Regions from separate parts of the Sodalis sp. C49 genome, predicted to be linked through region 2. Evidence: predicted binding sites of a transcription regulator. Region 2 holds the regulator's gene; each other region holds the start of a gene.
What was found. The regulator sigma-54, encoded in region 2, starts transcription at its own class of promoters, with help from an activator protein. The targets are predictions, from matches to a motif close to GTTGGCACANNTTTCGCTNT.

Region 1: glnK (P-II family nitrogen regulator) is a predicted target of sigma-54. The motif match lies at 1,029-1,048, and genes of this name have one in related genera.
Region 3: glnA (glutamate--ammonia ligase) is a predicted target of sigma-54. The motif match lies at 1,340-1,359, and genes of this name have one in related genera.

What each region holds. Positions count from the first base shown of each region.
Region 1 covers NZ_CP163303.1:2,269,454-2,271,727, forward strand. The annotation lists gene amtB (ammonium transporter AmtB) at 1-597, opposite strand, end outside; gene glnK (P-II family nitrogen regulator) at 639-977, opposite strand; gene ABUK12_RS10330 (SmdB family multidrug efflux ABC transporter permease/ATP-binding protein) at 1,298-2,274, opposite strand, start outside.
Region 2 covers NZ_CP163303.1:4,311,415-4,313,688, reverse strand. The annotation lists gene lptB (LPS export ABC transporter ATP-binding protein) at 1-713, shown strand, start outside; gene rpoN (RNA polymerase factor sigma-54) at 761-2,194, shown strand; gene hpf (ribosome hibernation promoting factor) at 2,218-2,274, shown strand, end outside.
Region 3 covers NZ_CP163303.1:3,600,648-3,602,921, forward strand. The annotation lists gene typA (translational GTPase TypA) at 1-1,068, opposite strand, end outside; gene glnA (glutamate--ammonia ligase) at 1,465-2,274, shown strand, end outside.

The sequences.
Region 1 (2,274 bases), 2.0 Mb from region 2:
CACCAAACCGGCACTCGCCGCATTGATATGAACGACAGTACCCCCGGCGAAGTCCAGCGCGCCCTGCGCCGCCAGATAACCGCCTGCCCAAACCATATGCGCCATCGGCAGGTAGGAAAAGGTCAGCCATACCAGCACAAAAATCAGCACCGCGGAGAAACGAATACGTTCCGCCAGGGCGCCGACAATCAGACCGACGGTAATACAGGCAAACGAACATTGAAACGCGACGTGGATCAGTTGATAGAACGTACCGGTCAGCGCCGTCAGCTCAATATTCTTCAACATGGTCCAACCGAACCCGCCGAAAAACGGATTGCCCTCGCTAAAGGCCAGGGAGTAACCGTAAATCAGCCACAGCACGCAGACCATGGCGAAGGTGACCGCAACCTGGGTCAACATCGACAGCACGTTTTTGGCGCGCAGCAGGCCGCCGTAAAACAAGGCAATCCCCGGTAAAGTCATAAACAGCACCAAAGCGGTGCTTATCATCATAAAAGCGTTATCGGCCTTGTCAGCAACAGGCGCTGCGGCCATGGCCCATGTCGGCAACAATGCTACTGCGCCGAGGCTGGTCAATGAGACAAGTTTCTTCATTTTCATTCATCCCTATCCACAAAATTCGCGCGTGTGTGTCGTTAAAGTGCTGCTTCGTCGGTCTCTCCGGTACGAATCCGGATGACCCGTTGTAGCTCAGCAACAAAAATCTTGCCGTCGCCGATCTTTCCGGTATACGCCGCTTTACTGATGACATCGATAACTTCATCTAGCTGATCGTCGGCAATGGCGATATCAATTTTTACCTTGGGCAGGAAATTAACGCTGTATTCGGCCCCGCGATACAGCTCTGCATGGCCCTTTTGCCGTCCAAAGCCTTTGACCTCGGTGACCGTCAGCCCTTGAATGCCCACAGCAGAAAGCGCTTCTCGCACGTCTTCTAATTTAAATGGTTTAATCACCACGGTTACCAGCTTCATATGTTCCCCCTCAAGAATTTGGATCTGAACTCGCGATCGCTACGCCTGAGTAAAGCAAAGCATGTGCCACAAATGTTTTGAAATAGAAATTTACCGTTGGACGCCCGCCGATACAGCAAAACCCGCCTCAGGCGCAGCATTGGCTCCGGCGACGCGCAAAAATATACCAGCGAGGCGCACTGTATTAGTGCGCTACGCCAGATTACGGTGCAGAAAGGGGAATATCGGCGCCGGGATGCTCAATCCCGGTGCGCGCTGCGCTTAAGCGCCCAGCATGCTTATCCGCGGCTACCCACGGGCGGCACATCCGTCGCACATCGTCAGCCGTGCCCCGCGCCGGCCACCCTGACGTCGGCGGCGAGCGCCCTGCCGGCCTGCTGCAGTTGATACATCTGGAAATAGCGGCCCTGCTGCGTTAACAACGCCTCGTGGGAGCCCCGCTCCACCGCTTCGCCACGGTGGAGCACCAGAATTTCGTCAGCCTCGACGATGGTGGATAAGCGGTGCGCGATAACCACCAGGGTGGTCTGGTGGCGGATAGCCGCCAGCGCCCGCTGGATCGCCTGCTCGGTGCCGGAGTCGATATTGGCGGTGGCCTCGTCGAGGATCAGGATTTGCGGAGTGAGGACCAGAACCCTGGCCATGGCCAGCAGCTGTTTTTGCCCGACCGACAGGGTATTGCCCTGCTCGCCGAGGCCGGCGTGGATGCCGCCCGGCATGGATCTGACCAGTTCCGCCAGTTGCACCTGTTCCAGGGCATGCCAGGCCCTGGATTCGCTGATATCACGCCCCAGGGTAATATTGGTGAATACAGTGTCCGCCATGACCACCGGGTCCTGCTGGACGATGGCGACGCCTTGTCTGAGCACCCGGTGCGACAGGCTGGCGATGGGCCGGCCGTCGAGCAACAGCGCGCCCTCGCTGATGGGATAATAGCCCATCATTAAATTAGCCAGGGTGCTTTTACCGCTACCGGTATGCCCCACCAGCGCGATAAAGCGCCGGGATGGCACCGACAGGGAAATATGCCGCAATACCGGCGTGGCATCGCGGTAGGAAAAGCTGAGGTCGCGAATATCAATACGTCCGCTGCTCAAGGGCCGGTCATCGTCGCCGTACTGCTGCCGGTCGCCGTCCATCAGTTCAAAGATGCGCTCGCCCGCCACCACGGCCTGCTGCAGCATCGATTGCTGGGTGGTCAGTTCAATCAGCGGCTCATTTAAGCGGCCGAGATAATTGATAAAGGCATACAGTACCCCGACCCCGACGGTGCCCGCCGGGCTGAAGCTAAACAGCA
Region 2 (2,274 bases):
TCGCAGAAAACCTGGCTAAAGCCTACAAGGGCCGACATGTGGTGGAAGACGTCAGCCTCAAGGTCAGCTCAGGGGAAATCGTCGGGTTGCTGGGGCCGAACGGGGCCGGCAAGACCACCACGTTCTACATGGTGGTCGGCATCATCCAGCGCGACGCCGGGCGCATTATTATCGATGACGACGATATCAGCCTGCTGCCGTTGCATACCCGCGCCCGGCGCGGCATCGGCTACCTGCCGCAGGAAGCGTCGATTTTCCGCCGCCTGAGCGTGTTTGATAACCTGATGGCGGTATTGCAGATCAGAAACGATCTCAGCGCTTCGCAGCGCGACGACCGCGCCAATGCGCTGATGGAAGAATTCCATATCGCCCATCTGCGCGATAACCTGGGGCAATCATTATCCGGCGGCGAACGGCGGCGGGTGGAAATTGCCCGCGCCCTGGCGGCCAACCCCAAATTCATCCTGCTTGACGAGCCTTTTGCCGGCGTCGACCCGATTTCCGTCATCGATATCAAGAAAATCATTGAACATCTGCGCGATAGCGGCCTGGGCGTGCTGATTACCGATCATAACGTACGCGAAACATTGGACGTCTGCGAGCGCGCCTATATCGTAAGCCAGGGACATCTTATCGCCCATGGCACACCCGCCGAAATCCTTCAGGACGAGCAGGTGAAGCGTGTTTATCTGGGCGAAGAGTTCCGCCTCTGATAAGGTGTCCTGAAGTGAAAGCCCCAAGAGGTTAATTGACGCATTATATGAAGCAAGGTTTGCAACTCAGGTTTAGTCAGCAACTCGCCATGACTCCGCAGTTACAGCAAGCAATACGCCTGCTGCAACTGTCTACGCTTGAACTTCAGCAGGAGATTCAAACCGCGCTGGAAAGCAACCCCTTACTTGAGCAAACCGATGTCCATGAAGAAATAGACTCACACGACGTACCCGACAGCGAATCGCTTGATACCCGCGAGGCGATGGAGCAGAAGGACATGCCGGAAGAACTGCCGCTGGACGCCACCTGGGACGAAATGTACTCGGCGGGCACGCCTTCGGGCACCGGCACCGACTACCGCGACGAAGAACTGCCGATTTACCAGGGCGAGACCATCCAGACCCTGCAGGATTATCTGATGTGGCAGGTGGAGCTGACGCCGTTTTCCGATACCGATATCGCCATTGCCACCTCCATTGTCGACGCGGTGGATGAAACCGGTTACCTGACGGTGCCGCTGGAAGATATCCTCGAGTGCATCGGCGACGACAGCGTCACCATGGACGAAGTGGAAGCGGTATTAAAACGCGTGCAGCGCTTTGATCCGGTGGGCGTGGCGGCGCGGGATCTGCGGGATTGCCTGCTGATCCAGCTATCGCAGCTGTCGAAGGATTTCCCTTACCTGAACGAAGCCAGGCTTATCGTCAGCGACTATCTCGATCTGCTGGCCAGCCATGATTTCCGCAGCCTGCTGCGGTCCACCCGCCTAAAGGAAGACGTGCTGAAATCCGCCATGGCGCTGATCCAATCCCTCGATCCCCGGCCCGGCCAGTCAATCAACACCACCGAATCGCAATATGTCATCCCGGACGTCCTGGTGCGCAAGGTGCATAATCGCTGGACGGTGGAGCTCAATACCGACAGCATTCCCAATCTTAAAATCAACCAGCAATACGCCGCGCTCGGCAATACCACCCGCAATGACTCGGACGGACAATTTATCCGCAGCCATCTGCAGGAAGCGCGCTGGTTGATCAAAAGCCTGGAAAGTCGTAATGACACGCTGTTAAAAGTGACCCGCTGCATCGTGGAGCAGCAACAGGCGTTTTTCGATCAGGGAGAAGAGTATATGCGGCCCATGGTGCTGGCGGATATCGCCCAGGCGGTGGAGATGCATGAATCGACGATATCCCGCGTCACGACGCAAAAATATCTGCACAGCCCGCGCGGCATTTTTGAACTGAAATATTTTTTCTCCAGCCACGTCAATACCGAGGGGGGAGGCGAAGCGTCTTCTACGGCCATTCGTGCGCTGGTGAGAAAATTAATCGCCGCGGAAAACCCGGCGAAGCCGCTAAGCGATAGCAAGCTGACCACCCTGCTTTCCGATCAGGGCATTATGGTGGCGCGGCGAACCGTGGCAAAATACCGAGAGTCTTTGTCCATCCCGCCGTCAAACCAGCGTAAGCAAATGGTTTGACCTCTACAGAGAAGGAAGACACTATGCAGCTGAATATTACCGGACAGCGCGTTGAAATCACCGATGCTTTGCGCGATTTC
Region 3 (2,274 bases), 710 kb from region 2:
GAAGGTATCCGGATCGACGGTTTCTTCCACGCGCAGGGCCACGTTGTGCACCAGCTCTTTGTTCAGGCGCTCAAGGATCTGGCGGGAGGTGACGTATTTGCCTTCCTTGCCGCAGAACGGCGAGGTGTTGACGCCGAACGACATGGAAACGGTAGGTTCGTCCACCGTCAGCGGCGGCAACGCTTCGACCAGGGCCTGATCGCAAATGGTATCGGAGATATTCAGCTCGCCAAGGCCGGTAACGGCGATGATATCACCCGCTTCCGCCAGCTTGGACTCGATGCGCAGCAGGCCCATATGGCCCAGTACCTGGCCCACTTTGCCGTTGCGACGCTTACCTTCATGGTCGATGATGGTAACAGACTGGTTCGGTTTAACCGAGCCGCGTTTGATGCGGCCGATACCGATGACGCCAACATAGCTGTTGTAGTCAAGCTGCGAAATCTGCATCTGGAACGCGCCGTCGCTGTCGACGTTCGGCGCTTCGACGTTCTTGACGATGGATTCAAACAGCGGGGTCATGTCGCTGGCCATGTTCTCGTGCTCATAGCCCGCAACACCGTTTAACGCGGAGGCATATATGATCGGAAAATCCAGTTGCTCATCGGTTGCGCCGAGGTTGACAAATAAATCAAACACCTGGTCCACTACCCAATCAGGGCGGGCGCCGGGACGGTCGACTTTATTGATGACCACAATGGGTTTGAGACCATAGGCAAAGGCTTTCTGGGTCACGAACCGGGTTTGCGGCATGGGTCCGTCCATGGCGTCGACCAGCAGCAATACCGAGTCAACCATGGACATCACGCGCTCAACCTCGCCGCCGAAATCGGCATGTCCGGGGGTATCAACGATGTTGATACGGTAGTCGTGCCAGTTAATAGCGGTATTTTTAGCGAGGATGGTAATCCCGCGCTCTTTCTCCAAATCGTTGGAGTCCATGACGCGCTCGGTGGCGTCGTTGCGGTCACCCAATGTTCCGGATTGTTGCAACAGCTTATCGACCAGGGTAGTTTTACCATGGTCGACGTGCGCGATGATGGCGATGTTACGCAAATTTTCGATCACAACTTTGCCTCAGGCATTAGAAATAGCGCGTTATTGTACACGTAATAAGCGAGGGACTAAACAAGATCGCGACGATCTCTGCATTTGCGTCATTTTTGACGCTTCGTCATCCCTTTCTCAGTGCATTATTTCACCTCGCCCCATTTATTGCACCAAAATAGTGCCCACTTACTGCCCAAATGCACTAATATAGCGCTATCCCACCAATCTGGTGCAGGCGGACTTTGGTTAATAAGGCCGGAAACGCGGCCCTTCTCATCATTTTGGCAATGTTGGCACACTTTTAGCTACTGTTTATACCAGTCCAGTTTAGCCTAGCCCAGCTAAGTTAAATAAAATTCGATCCATACGATTTCGTTCCACGACGACAATGGCACATCCGGGAGAATACAAGTTATGTCCGCTGAACACGTTTTGACGATGCTTAACGAGCACGAAGTAAAATTCGTCGACCTGCGTTTCACTGATACGAAAGGTAAAGAACAGCACGTCACTATACCAGCCCATCAGGTAGATGCCGACTTCTTTGAAGATGGAAAAATGTTTGACGGCTCCTCCATTGGCGGCTGGAAAGGCATTAACGAGTCCGACATGGTGCTGATGCCCGATGCCAGCACGGCGATGCTCGACCCCTTCTATGAAGAAACCACCCTGATTATCCGTTGCGACATCCTTGAGCCTGCCACCATGCAAGGCTACGATCGCGACCCGCGTTCCATCGCCAAACGCGCCGAAGAGTTTCTGAAAACCTCCGGCATTGCCGATACCGTGCTGTTCGGGCCGGAACCTGAATTTTTCCTGTTTGACGATATCCGCTTTGGTTCGTCAATTTCCGGTTCCCATGTCGCTATTGACGACGTTGAAGCCGCATGGAATACCGATAAAGTTTACGAAGGCGGCAATAAAGGCCATCGTCCCGGCATCAAAGGCGGTTATTTCCCGGTTCCCCCGGTGGATTCATCACAGGATCTGCGTTCCGCCATGTGTTTGACCCTGGAAGAAATGGGCCTGGTGGTTGAAGCTCATCACCATGAAGTCGCCACCGCCGGCCAGAACGAAATCGCCACCCGCTTCAACAGCCTGACGAAAAAAGCCGACGAGATCCAAATTTATAAATATGTCGTGCATAACGTTGCCCATGCCTTCGGCAAAACGGCGACCTTTATGCCGAAACCGATGTTCGGCGATAACGGCTCGGGCATGCAC